4 regions of the Phyllobacterium sp. YR620 genome follow, and region 4 is predicted to be linked to each of the others. Evidence: predicted binding sites of a transcription regulator. Region 4 holds the regulator's gene; each other region holds the start of a gene.

Region 1 (3,272 bases), on a different contig from region 4:
AAGGAAAGCATGCGGGACATCCGGCCGCTGGGGCTGTGGTTCTGGGGCAAGGTGTGGACGCTGATCAGCTGGTGCGAATTGCGCAATGATTTCCGCACGTTCCGCATCGACCGCATTGCCAAGGTCGAGAAGATTGACCGCATTTTCCGGCAGGAGCGCGGCAAGACGCTTGCCGATTTCTATCGCCGGGTTGAACTCAGCGAGACGCCGGAGACACGGGCGAAGGCATCTTAAAAGCTGGCAAGGCATGCCGAATCATGTCTGCGAGCTGGGTTAGGGCCTGGTTTCGAATCCGTCATAATATTTCCCGGCAATAAAAAAGCTCCGCGGACGGAGCTTTTTTTATTTCCTTAAGTCCCCGTCAAGCGACGAGGCAGAGCCTATTCCTCGTCTTCGTCCTGATTGCGGCCCTTGAGGGACGACAGCTTGGCGAAGACCTTGTCGGCGTCGAGTTCTTCGTCCTCGTCGCGAACCTGCGGTTGTACGTCGAGGTTCTCGGTTGCCGAAGCCGGCAGCAAGGTATCACCGCTCTCGACCGGCTGGGCGGGACGGCCGCGCGACGAGCGCTCGACCTCGATGTCGAGATCGATCTGCGAGCAAAGGCCGAGCGTCACCGGGTCCATCGGCTGCAGGTTGTTGGAGTTCCAGTGGGTACGGTTACGAATTTGCTCGATCGTCGATTTTGTCGTGCCGATGAGACGCGAAATCTGTGCGTCCTTCAACTCCGGATGATTGCGGACGAGCCAGAGAATGGCATTTGGGCGATCCTGACGCTTGGAAAGCGGCGTATAGCGCGGGCCCTTGCGCTTGGTCTCGGGAACGCGGACCTTCGGATCGGAAATCTTGAGCTTGTGATTGACGTCGGCCTCGCCACGCGCGATCTCCTCGCGCGAAAGCTGGCCGGTGATCAGCGGGTCGAGGCCCTTGATGCCCTGTGCGGACTCGCCATCGGCGATCGCCTTCACTTCGAGCGGATGCAACTTGCAGAAAGCGGCGATCTGTTCGAAAGAAAGGGCTGTATTGTCGACAAGCCAGACGGCCGTTGCCTTTGGCATAAGAAGCTGGGTGGCCATAGATATAATCCTCTCGTTCGTCCGCTCCGGTGGCGCGGGACGTGGGTTCAACCACAATTTCCGGGAATTCGAGGCGCTATATACCTTCATTTTAACCGATGAGCAAGAATCGGATTCAGCCGCAGGAATCTGCTCCGGAGCCGTTTCATCGAACTGTCATCAAAGTGTCATCGCACTGCAATGCATCTACGCCATCGATCTCCGCAATTACAATCGGAGGTCTACTAATGTCTAACAGGAACACGCTCTACGTCGGGCTTGGCGCGGCACTTCTTGCATCCGTTGCCATGCCTGCGTCTGCCGACCCCATTTTCAACCGGATCGCCAGCTTTGCCGTAGCCGATAATCTGCCGAAGGACGCTGACAAGTCGAAGCCGACTTCTTCCGAGATCATCACCGTTTCCGGTGATGGCAAGACATTGATCTATTCGGATAGCCCTTACGGTTCGATCGGCTTCATCGATATCACCGATCCGGCAAAGCCGCAGGCAGGCGGCATCATCAAGGTAGAGGGTGAGCCGACCTCGGTTGCAGCGCTCGGCGATACGGTCTTTGCCGCGGTCAATACGTCCAAGGACAGGGCCAACCCCTCGGGCCGCCTCGACATCATCGATATCGCGTCACGCAAGGTCGTCTCCAGCTGCGATCTCGGCGGCCAGCCGGACTCGGTTGCGATCTCACCGGACCAGACCTTCGCTGCCATCGTCATCGAAAACGAACGTGACGAAGAGATCAATGAAGGCGCGCTGCCGCAGATGCCATCCGGAAATCTCAAGGTTCTGGCGCTGAAGGACGGCGCGGCGGACTGCGCCGGCATGAAGACTGTTGAACTGATCGGGCTCTCCGAAATCGCACCGCAGGATGCCGAACCCGAGTTCGTCTCGATCAACAAGGACAATTTGATCGCCGTTACGCTGCAGGAAAACAACCATATCGCCATTGTCGATGCGGCAACCGGCAAGATCGTCAACCATTTCTCCGCCGGCACCGTCGATCTCGACAAGATCGACGTGAAGAATGACGGCGCACTCAAATTCGACGGCAGCATGAAGGGCGTGCTGCGCGAGCCCGACACCGTCAAATGGCTGGACAATGACCGCTTTGTCATCGCCAATGAAGGCGATTACAAGGGCGGCTCCCGCAGCTTCAGTATCTTCTCGAAGGACGGCAAGCTGCTTTATGAATCCGGCCCCTCGCTCGAATGGAAGATGGCGGAAGCTGGGCACTACCCCGACAAGCGTAACAAGAAGGGCGTCGAGCTCGAAGGCGCCGAAGTGGGCAAGTTCGGCGACACCAATTATCTTTTCGTCGCCAGCGAGCGCGCTTCGCTCGTCGGCGTCTACAAGGATAATGGCGCGGAGCCGCAATTCGTGCAGCTGCTCCCCTCGGGCATTGGACCTGAAGGCGTTCTGGCCATTCCCTCGCGCAACCTTCTGGTTACAGCCAACGAGAGCGATCTCGTCGAAGATGGCGGCGCGCGCTCACACGTCATGATCTATGAACTCAAGGAACAGCAGCCTAATTATCCGCAGATCGTATCGACCACGAAGGATGACGGCACGCCGCTCGGCTGGGGCGCTCTTTCCGGCCTCGTCGGCGATCTGAAAGAGCCCGGCAAGCTCTACGCTGTCTCCGACTCGTTCTACTACGCTTCCCCCTCGATCTTCACCATCGATGCCAAACAGGCGCCGGCGAAAATCACCGAGGCGCTCACTGTCAAGCGCGGCGGACAGGCGGCGCAGAAGCTCGATATCGAAGGCATCACCACGGACGGTCAGGGTGGCTTCTGGCTCGCCAACGAAGGCGACCAGGCAAAGCTCGTCCCGCATGCGATCCTCAACGTGAACGACAAGGGCGAGATCAAGAAGGAAATCGCCCTTCCGGAAGAACTGCTTCCGAACCAGACGCGTTTTGGCCTTGAAGGCATAACCCGCGTTGGTGAAGGCGATGATGCGGTTCTGTGGATGGCGATTCAGCGCGAGTGGAAGGATGACGAGAAGGGTTTCGTCAAGCTCCTTGCCTATAACGTCAAGGACAAGAGCTGGAGCGCGGTCTCCTATCCGCTCGACAAGACGGAAAATGGCTGGGTCGGCCTCTCGGAGATCACCGCCCATGACGGTCAGCTCTATATCATCGAGCGTGACAACCAGATCGGCCAGAAGGCCGCGGTGAAGCGGCTCTATCGCATCGCGCTCGACG
Region 2 (3,272 bases), 440 kb from region 4:
CGATGCCGGCGTCATTGTCAGCCTCGGCCATAGCGGCGCGTCCTACGAAGTCGCCCTCGCCGCCACGGAAGCCGGCGCGACCATGGCGACACATTTGTTCAACGCCATGAGCCAGCTTGGACATCGCAGTCCCGGGGTCGTCGGTGCTGTGTTGCAGTCGGGCGAGCTTTCAGCCGGTCTTATCGCCGACGGGTTCCACGTCGACAAGGCATCGATGGCAATTGCCATCAGAGCCAAGCAAGGGCCGTCGCGCATTTTCCTCGTCACCGACGCTATGTCGACCATCGGCACCGACATCACCTCGTTCACGCTGAACGGGCGCCGGATAACCCGCGCCGGCGGACGCCTCACACTCGACGACGGAACGCTTGCGGGCGCCGACCTCGACATGATCTCAGCGGTGCGCTTCGTGCACAACGAGCTTGGTCTGCCACTGGAAGAAGCCTTGCGGATGGCCTCGCTCTATCCGGCGGAGAGCCTGCGCATCGACCATCATTACGGTCGCCTTCTGCCCGGTTACATCGCCAACATCGTGCATCTTGACGATCGGCTCGACGTCAATCAGGTATGGATCGACGGCGATCTGCATTACGCGCGTTGACGCGGCTCGCCGATTGGTCATACTTGAATTCTTCACGAGACATTGGAGATGGATATGGCCAAGGACGCGTTGATCGTCGTTGATGTTCAGAATGATTTTTGCCCCGGCGGCGCCCTTGCCGTTGAAGGTGGCCACGAGATCATTCCGATCATCAACAAGCTGATCATGCGCTTCGACCATGTCATCCTGACGCAGGACTGGCATCCCGGCGGTCACTCGAGTTTCGCTTCGACCCATCCGGGGAAGGCACCTTTCGAGACGGTCCCGATGTTTTACGGCAATCAGACGCTGTGGCCCGATCACTGCATCCAGGGCAGCGTCGGGGCCGAATTTCATGCCGAGCTGGAATGGACCAAGGCCGAACTCGTCATCCGCAAGGGTTTCCGCCATCATATCGACAGCTACTCGGCCTTTTACGAGAACGATCGCCAGACCCCAACTGGCCTCGCCGGCTATTTGCGTGACCGGGGGATCACCAATGTGACCTTTGCCGGACTTGCCACGGACTACTGCGTGGCCTATTCCGCGCTCGACGCCGTGGAGCACGGCTTTGCCGCCGATGTTCTGCTCGATGCTTGCCGCGGCATCAATCTCGGCGGTTCGCTGGCCGCCATGCTCGGTGAAATGCGCAAGGCCGGCGTCACCCTCGTCTGACCATAGCCGGCAAATAAAATCATCGGCAGACGCGCCCCGATCCCGGGACCGCCCCGCAGCCTCGACTATCGCCAGCGAATGAACAGCTGCGCATTTTTTCCACAGGCGGAACCGGACAAGGCACATTACTGTTGTCTGTCTGTCACATAATGGAGATACTGGCATCAAGCGCACTATAGATGACGCCTTCGTCCATGGGAGATTGAGATGACCTATCGTATTACCTCGTTGAGCCTTGCATTTGGCCTTGTCCTTGCCTCCTCCACCGCATCCTTCGCCGTTACCGAAATCAGCTGGTGGCATGCAATGACCGGCGCCAACAATGAAGTTGTCGAGACGCTGGCTAAGGAATTCAACGCGAGCCAGGGCGGCTACAAAGTTGTTCCAGTTTTCAAGGGAACCTACCCTGAAGCATTGAATGCCGGCATCGCCGCATTCCGGGCCAAGCAGGCCCCCGACATTCTTCAAGTATTTGACGCCGGTACTGGCGTGATGATGGGCGCGGAAGGCGCGGTCAAGCCGGTTGCCGACATTCTTTCGATGGGTGGCTCGAAGTTCGACAAGACCCTCTATCTGCCGGGCATCGTCGCCTATTATTCCAAGCCTGACGGCACCATGCTGTCCTTCCCCTACAACAGCTCCTCGCCCATCCTTTACTACAACAAGGACGCCTTCAAGAAGGCTGGCCTCGATGAGAACAATCCGCCAAAAACCTGGACGGAAGTGTGGGACGCCGCCAAGAAGATCAAGTCCAGCGGTGCAGCATCGTGCGGGTTCACCTCGACCTGGCTCACATGGATCCAGACCGAAAATTACGCGGCCTGGAATAATCTGCAGTGGGGCACCAACGAAAACGGCATCGCTGCCACCGATGTCGAGTTGAAGATAAACACGCCGACCTTCGTCAAGCACTTCCAGGAGATTGCCGACCTCGCCAAGGATGGCACCTTCCGTTATGGCGGTCGTACCTCCGAGGCAAAACAGCTGTTCACCTCGGGCGAATGCGCCATCTTCACTGAATCGTCAGGCGGCCTTGGCGACGTCGTGAAGTCCGGCCTCAATTTCGGCACCGGCCAGCTTCCCTACGAAGCAGGTGCGCAAGGTGCGCCGCAGAACACGATTCCGGGGGGAGCCTCGCTTTGGGTCTTCGCCGGCAAGTCGGACGAGCAATATAAGGGTGTAGCCGCTTTCTTCAATTTCCTGTCGAAGACCGATATCCAGGCTCGCCTGCATCAGGTCTCGGGTTATCTGCCGGTTACGATGGCGGCCTATGAGGCAACCAAGAAATCCGGTTTCTACGACAAGAACCCGGCGCGCGAGATCCCGATCAAGCAGATGCTGGGCAAGGCTCCTACGGAAAATTCCAAGGGCGTGCGCCTCGTCAACCTGCCGCAGGTACGCGATATCGAGAATGAAGAGTTCGAGAACATGCTAGCCGGCAAACAGACGGCGCAGCAGGCGCTGGACAATGCCGTCAAGCGCGGCAATGCAGCGATCAAGCAGGCGCTCGGCCAATAAGCCCTTCCGTCTGAAACCCGGCCGCAAGCCCTTGCGGCCGGGATTTCCTTTAATGTGAGGCATTCATGGCATCGTCCAACAACGTGACGTTTCCCAACAAGCTCCTGCCCTATTTGCTGCTGGCGCCCCAGCTTGCCATCACGCTCATCTTTTTCTACTGGCCGGCATCGCAGGCGATCTATCAGTCCGTCCTGCGCGAAGACCCCTTCGGCCTGTCGACACAATTCGTCGGCCTTGGCAATTTCAGGCGGGTCATCAGCGATCCCAACTATCTGAATTCGCTGCAGGTCACGATCGTCTTTTCGGTCGCGACGACGCTGATCGCCATGACGATCGCGTTGCTTCTCGCCGTCATGGCCGACAAGGTCATCCGTGGCAAGAACATCTACCGCACGCTGCTCATCTGGCCCTACGCCGTTGCGCCCGCCATCGCCGGCATGTTGTGGCTGTTCCTGTTTAACCCATCGATGGGGACGCTCGCCTATCTCGCCCGCTCCGC
Region 3 (3,272 bases), 200 kb from region 4:
GTATTTAAGGCTGCCGTCGTAATAGGGTGACGGCAGATCGAACAAGGCGCGCCACACTTCCCAGCCGTCGCGCGGAACGAGATCGCCCGCAAACTCGAAGAAGTGCGGCAGACGGTCGAAGAACTTGCCGGCGTTTGAGTCGTTGGCGAACCACAGGGACCCGGCGACCGCCACGAGCAGACCAATGCCGATCAGCCATGAATAGGCACGCCGGCGCGTCGCAAGCTCCAGCCAGTGGCGTTCTATCTCGATACCGTCGGGCGACAGCGTGGTGGTCGTAGCCTGGCTCATCAACCGATCCTTAGTGAGCACAAAAAATTCACGGCCAGAACCTTGAGGGAACTGGCCGTGATCATTGGATGGCTATCAGCCGCCGATCTGCGCCTTGCGGGCGTCGATGATCGGCTGGTAGAACTGCGCGTTAACTTCCGTGTAGCCCTTGCGGTCGCCACCGGTCGAAGAAGCCGCGGCGAAGCAGGCTGGATCGGTCTTCGGCAGGTTCATCAGATATTCTTTGTACTTGGCGATCGTGTCCTTGTTCATCGATGAGCGAACAACGGTCGGACCGTTCGGAATAAGCGGCGACTTCCACAGTTCGACAAAATCCTTCATGTCGATCAGGCCCTTGTCGACCATCTTGCGCAGATTGCCGGAAGAGTATCCCTCTTCGAACTTGCCGACGCCCGAGCCAAAGGTCGTGCCGGCGTCGAACTTGCCGTCCTTGACGGCAAGAACGAGGTTTTCATGACCGCCGCCGAACCCGGTTTCACCGAAGTAATCCTTGACCGAGGCATGGATGTCCTTCGGCAGGGAGGTAACGGGGATGAGGTAGCCGGAGGTGGAATCTGGATCGGCAAAGCCGAGCTTCTTGCCCTTCATGTCGGCAAGAGTCTTGATGCCGCTGTCCTTGCGGGCAATCATGATCGAATAATAGCCGGTCGAACCGTCAGTCTGGACGTCGGTCAGGATCGGTTCGACTGCCTTCGGATTGGTCAGATAGATCTTGGCATATCCGGATGCACCGAGTTCAGCAGCATCGAGCGTGCCGCCGAGGAGACCCTGAATGACGCCGTCATAGTCGGTTGCCGGGAAGAGCTTGACTTCCTTGACACCGAGGACCTTGGGCAACTGGTCGACCACGCACTGGTAGTTGCGCAGGCGGTCTGCTTCGTTTTCGCCGCCGATCAGACCGATGCGGAATGTTTCGAGGTTTTCGGCACGCGCCATCGAACCGGCCAGCATGGCGCCGATTGCGATTGCACTAAGAAGGGCTTTCTTGAACATAGTTCTCTCCTGTCAAACGTCGATATGAGTTTGCGATCAGTTTCATTAGTGGCCCGTATCGTGGGCGAGCCGATCTCGGTGCGCTCAACGCGCAGCCAGAACGGCCTCCAGCTCTGAAATCGGCTTGGGTGTGCCGCGGCTGATACTTGTGGAAGTGATTGCTTCCGAAAAAGCATCCTTCATGCCGTCCGCGCCATAGATGCGGCGCGCGGCAAGTTCGGTGAGATCGTCGGGTCCGCCGTCAAAGACAACCTTGCCTCCCTGCATGCCGATGATACGCTGGCAGAAATGGCGGGCCGTATCGAGCGTGTGCAGATTGGTGATGACCGTCAGGCCCTCGCGCTCATTGATGTCGCGCAACGACTCCATCACCACCTGAGCATTGCGCGGGTCGAGCGAGGCGATCGGCTCGTCGGCAAGAACAACTTTGGGATTCTGCATTAGAGCACGGGCTATCGCGACGCGCTGCTGCTGGCCCCCGGAGAGCGTTCCGGCCCGCTGTAACGCGGTCTTCGCGATGTCGAGGCGCTCCAGCGCCGCAATCGCCATCGCACGCTCCTCGCGCGAAAACATGCCGAGCAGGCTCTTGATCGTCGAGCGATGATTGAGGCGACCGAGCAGAACATTGGTCAGAACGTCGAGACGCGGCACCAGATTGAACTGCTGGAAGATCATGGCGCAATCGCGCTGCCAGTTACGCAAGGCGGCGCCCTTCAACTGCGCCACGTTGGTGCCTTCAAAAAGGATCGCACCTTCCGAGGGATCGACGAGACGGTTGATCATGCGAAGCAACGTCGACTTGCCGGCGCCGGAACGGCCGATGATGCCTACCATCTGACCCTGGGGAATCTCCAGGCTGACATCGTCGATGGCAGTGAACTTGCCAAAGCGGCGCGTCACGTTTTCAATCTTCAGCATAAGCAGGTCCCTATTGGCGCTGCACTGTCCTAGGACACGGATGTGAACGTGCGATGTCGTTTTTGTTGCAGCCGAATGACAACTTGATGTCAGTCCGTTAACCCTATCGCTCGTTCGATTTAGACCGCGTGTTTCTCAAGGAACGCCTCGATGGAGAGCGAGCGAAAATCATCGAGCGCAGAGCGCAACTTAGCGTGGTCCCAATCCCACCAGGCAACGAACTGCAGTTGTTCAGCCCTTTTTCGGTCGAAACGATCACGAATTTTGTGTGCCGGAACGCCGCCAACGATCGTGTAGGGGTCGACGTCCTTCGTGACCACCGCCCCTGCCCCGATTACCGCGCCGTCGCCAACGGTGACGCCCGGCAGCACGGTCGCGCCATGGCCGATCCAGACATCATGGCCGATCGTGACCGTATTGGTGCGCCGCCAGTCGAAAAATTGCTCGTCAACCGTGCCATCGTCCCAATAGTCGCCCGAACGATAGGTGAAATGGTGCAGCGTCGGCCGCCACGTCGGATGGTTGGGCGCGTTGAGGCGAACGCTCGACGCTATATTGGCGAATTTGCCGATCTTGGCGCACCAGGCAGATCCGTCCTGCATGATGTAGGAATAGTCGCCGAAGCTCGATTCACTGAGGCGGCAGCGCTCGGCAACTTCAGTATAGCGGCCGAACGCGCAGCCTTCGACGCTCGCCGTCGGATGGATCAGTGGCGTTTCCGAGAGTTTCGTCATGCCGCAACTCCGCCTGCGGTGGAAAACGCCGTGACATCGATGATCCGGTCGGCAACGGCCTCGCGCACGTCCTCGTCGTGAAAGATGCCGAGCATGGCGACGCCCGCCGCCTTCTTGGCCTCGATCATAGACACAACGACGCTGCGGTTCCTGGCGTCGAGCGATGCTGTCGGCTCGTCGAGCAGCAGGATTGGATGATCGGTAATGAAGCCGCGCGCAATGTTGACGCGCTGCTGTTCGCCGCCGGAGAAGGTGGCGGGCGGCAGCGCCCAGAGCCGTTCGGGGAGATTGAGTCCCGAGAGCAGCACCGCCGCCTTGTCGCGGGCTTCGCCGCGA
Region 4 (3,272 bases):
CGACGAAAGGACGTTCGATGAGGATTGGATTGGCCATCATCGCGTCGAGAAGCGCATCGTCGTCCAACGAAGCATTGTCGAGGCCAAACTCGGCATAGGGCGTACCTTTTTGGCGCAAGGCCTGGCGCACGCTAAGACCAGCCCGGCTGATCATTTCCTTCAGGGTTTCCCGGCTCGGCGGCGTCTTGAGATATTCCACGATCACCGGCTCGATCCCTGCATTGCGGATCATGGCGAGGGTATTACGCGAGGTACCGCATTTCGGGTTGTGGTAAATCGTGACGGTCATCACATGGGCTCCCGGCTATTCGAACGTTCGTCGCACGTGGGGTCTTCAAAGCTCAGCGTGTGACCCACCAGAATCGATATTTACGCGGCCTTCGGCTCTACCTCAACGGTCACATGCGACAACTCATGGATATGTGCGAGTTTGGCACGATAGGACGACGGCGCTTTCGGATCGTCGCTCAAAAGCGAAACAATGGCACCGTGATGCCCCGGGCCAAGCTGCCAGACGTGCAGGTCGGTAATCACGTCGCCCTCCTTTTCGATGGCGCCACGTATTTCATCAGGCAGGTCTTCACCCTGAGGGACATAGTCGAGCAACACGCCGCCCGCATCGCGGATGAGACTCCATGACCATCTGGCGATAACAAGAGCACCGACTATTCCCATGGCCGGATCGAGCCAAAGCCAGCCGTAAATGCTGCCCGCGAGAAGGGCGATGATGGCGAGGACGGACGTCAGCGCATCGGCAAGAACGTGCAGATAGGCGGCACGCAAATTATGATCGTGACCGTGGTGATGATGGTTATCGCCATGGTGACCGTGGTGATGATGGCTATGGTCGTCGCGCAAGAGCCAGGCACAAACAAGGTTGACGGCAAGGCCAAGCACGGCAACGGAGATCGCCTGCGGAAAACTGATCGAGATCGGGTTGGCAAGGCGTAGGAAACTCTCCCAGCCGATCAGCAGTGCAATAAGCGCGAGGATCACAGCGCTGGCAAAACCTGCGAGATCGCCGAATTTTCCCGTGCCGAAGGTGAAACGCGGATTGCTGGCATTCTTCCTTGCATAGAGATAGGCCAACGCCGCGATCAAAATCGCGGCAGCATGTGTCGACATATGCCAGCCATCGGCGACAAGCGCCATCGAGCCGAAAACCGTTCCCGCCACGATCTCCGCAACCATCATCGTCGCGGTCAGCGCGATCACAAACCAGGTGCGTCGTTCGTTGCGCTCGTGATCGTCGCCCAGAAACACATGGGCATGCGTGCCTTGAGGCAAATGGATCGCGTGATCGTGGCTCATTTCAGATACATCCTTACAACGTCGATGAGATCCGCTGCGCCCTTGGCGCGTTCGCTGTCCGTCTCGGTTCCGGGATCGACGACATGCATGCGGATATGGTCCTCGATGAGTTCACCCATCAGGCCGTTTACCGCGCCGCGCACCGACGCCACCAGGTTCAAAATGTCACCGCACGACATTTCCGCTTCGAGCGCACGCTCGACGGCCTCCATCTGCCCCTTGAGACGACGGATCCTTGCGAGGAGTTTTGGTTTTTCCTTGGTGGTATGAGACATAATATAGCCCCCTACCCTATATTTGCGTGAATTTCAAGTCCAGGCTGTGGAGACTTTGAGCAAGGCGTTGTCGGCGGACTACAAAATACCAAAAGGCGTCGCATCAGCCATCTAGCGCTGATGCGACGCCCTTGTTAGAACCACAATAATTGAGAATCAGCCGAACGAATAGCCGGCGCCACGTACGGTGCGGATCGGATCTATCGAACGTCCGATATTGATCGCCTTGCGCAGGCGACCAACGTGGACGTCAACTGTGCGATCATCGACATAGATGTCCGCACCCCAGACATTATCGAGCAACTGGCCGCGCGAAAAGACTCGTCCGGGTGACTGCATGAGGAATTCGAGCAGCCGAAACTCCGTCGGGCCAAGTTTTAGCTCGCGCTCCTTGCGGAAAACGCGGTGCTGTTCGCGGTCGAGCTTGAGATCGCCGAAGCTCAGCACGTGCGAAAGCAGGCTCGGATTGACGCGGCGAAGCATGGATTTGATGCGCGCCAGGAGTTCAGGCGTCGAAAACGGCTTGACCATGTAGTCGTCGGCACCGGTCGAAAGGCCGCGAACGCGTTCGCTTTCCTCGCCGCGGGCGGTGAGCATGATGATTGGCAGGATTTCGGTCTCGCGCCGCGCCCGCAGGCGGCGGCAGAGTTCGATGCCCGACAGGCCAGGCAGCATCCAGTCGAGGATCAGAAGATCCGGAACGTTCTCGCGCAGCGCAATTTCCGCTTCGTCGCCACGTGCGATCGTCTCGACAACATAGCCTTCAGCTTCAAGATTGTACCGGAGGAGGACGCTCAGGGCTTCCTCGTCCTCCACAACGGTGATTTTGGGAGCTATTGCCATATCAAGCCTTCAGTTGAATTAGGACTCGGTCGTTTCATCCACAATAATAGTATGTGTCTGGTCTTCCTTGGGACGTTCCGCCGGCAGTTGCGAACCGGTAACAATGTAATAGACTGTCTCGGCAATATTGGTGGCGTGGTCGCCTATGCGCTCGATATTCTTGGCGCAGAACAAAAGATGCGTACAGGCGGAAATGTTGCGCGGATCTTCCATCATGTAGGTCAGCAATTCGCGGAACAGCGACGTATAGAGCGCGTCGATTTCGTCGTCGCGTTCGCGCACAATGTTCACCTGCTGTACCGAGCGCGTCGCATAGGCGTCGAGCACGTCCTTCAGCTGCGTCAAGGCAAGTTCGGCGATTGTCTGCAAGCCGCGGTAGACCGAGAGCGTCTGGCGGGTATCGGTCACGGCAACGACGCGCTTGGCAATGTTCTTGCCGAGATCGCCGATACGCTCGAGATCGGAGGAAATGCGGATCGTCCCGATGACTTCACGCAGGTCGATCGCCATCGGCTGGCGCTTGCCGATGATGGTGATGGCCTTTTCATCGATCTCGCGCTGACCGGCGTCGAGGATCAGATCGTCCGAGATAACGCGCTGCGCCAGCGCATTGTCGGAATTGACCATGGCGGCGACCGCCTGTTCGACCATGCGTTCGGCATGACCACCCATCTCGGCGATCTTGTGCGTCAGGAACTTCAGTTCGTCATCGTAAGAGCGCACAGTGTGCTGCAACTCGGTCATGTGCTTTGTCCTCGTTCCTGCGTCAGCCGAAGCGTCCGGTGATATAGTCCTGGGTGCGCTTCTCGGTGGGGCTTGTGAACATCATTTCCGTATCGCCGA

Evidence for each region. The regulator PhoB, encoded in region 4, activates phosphate uptake and scavenging genes when phosphate is short. The targets are predictions, from matches to a motif close to TGTCATNNANCTGTCAT.
Region 1: the regulator PhoB is predicted to act here: its motif matches at 1,228-1,244, upstream of BLR72_RS10225 (esterase-like activity of phytase family protein).
Region 2: the regulator PhoB is predicted to act here: its motif matches at 1,385-1,401, upstream of ugpB (sn-glycerol-3-phosphate ABC transporter substrate-binding protein UgpB).
Region 3: the regulator PhoB is predicted to act here: its motif matches at 2,278-2,294, upstream of phnC (phosphonate ABC transporter ATP-binding protein).

The regions. Positions count from the first base shown of each region.
Region 1 is NZ_FNJP01000002.1:706,954-710,225, forward strand. Features, by position in the region: gene BLR72_RS10215 (helix-turn-helix transcriptional regulator) at 1-234, shown strand, start outside; gene BLR72_RS10220 (DUF1013 domain-containing protein) at 381-1,073, opposite strand; gene BLR72_RS10225 (esterase-like activity of phytase family protein) at 1,301-3,272, shown strand, end outside.
Region 2 is NZ_FNJP01000001.1:636,469-639,740, reverse strand. Features, by position in the region: gene nagA (N-acetylglucosamine-6-phosphate deacetylase) at 1-601, shown strand, start outside; gene pncA (bifunctional nicotinamidase/pyrazinamidase) at 656-1,255, shown strand; gene ugpB (sn-glycerol-3-phosphate ABC transporter substrate-binding protein UgpB) at 1,463-2,773, shown strand; gene ugpA (sn-glycerol-3-phosphate ABC transporter permease UgpA) at 2,839-3,272, shown strand, end outside.
Region 3 is NZ_FNJP01000001.1:885,223-888,494, reverse strand. Features, by position in the region: gene phnE (phosphonate ABC transporter, permease protein PhnE) at 1-294, opposite strand, end outside; gene phnD (phosphonate ABC transporter substrate-binding protein) at 367-1,284, opposite strand; gene phnC (phosphonate ABC transporter ATP-binding protein) at 1,369-2,202, opposite strand; gene BLR72_RS04120 (DapH/DapD/GlmU-related protein) at 2,322-2,936, opposite strand; gene phnL (phosphonate C-P lyase system protein PhnL) at 2,933-3,272, opposite strand, start outside.
Region 4 is NZ_FNJP01000001.1:1,080,822-1,084,093, reverse strand. Features, by position in the region: gene arsC (arsenate reductase (glutaredoxin)) at 1-289, opposite strand, end outside; gene dmeF (CDF family Co(II)/Ni(II) efflux transporter DmeF) at 370-1,311, opposite strand; gene BLR72_RS05065 (metal/formaldehyde-sensitive transcriptional repressor) at 1,308-1,586, opposite strand; gene phoB (phosphate regulon transcriptional regulator PhoB) at 1,743-2,429, opposite strand; gene phoU (phosphate signaling complex protein PhoU) at 2,448-3,173, opposite strand; gene pstB (phosphate ABC transporter ATP-binding protein PstB) at 3,196-3,272, opposite strand, start outside.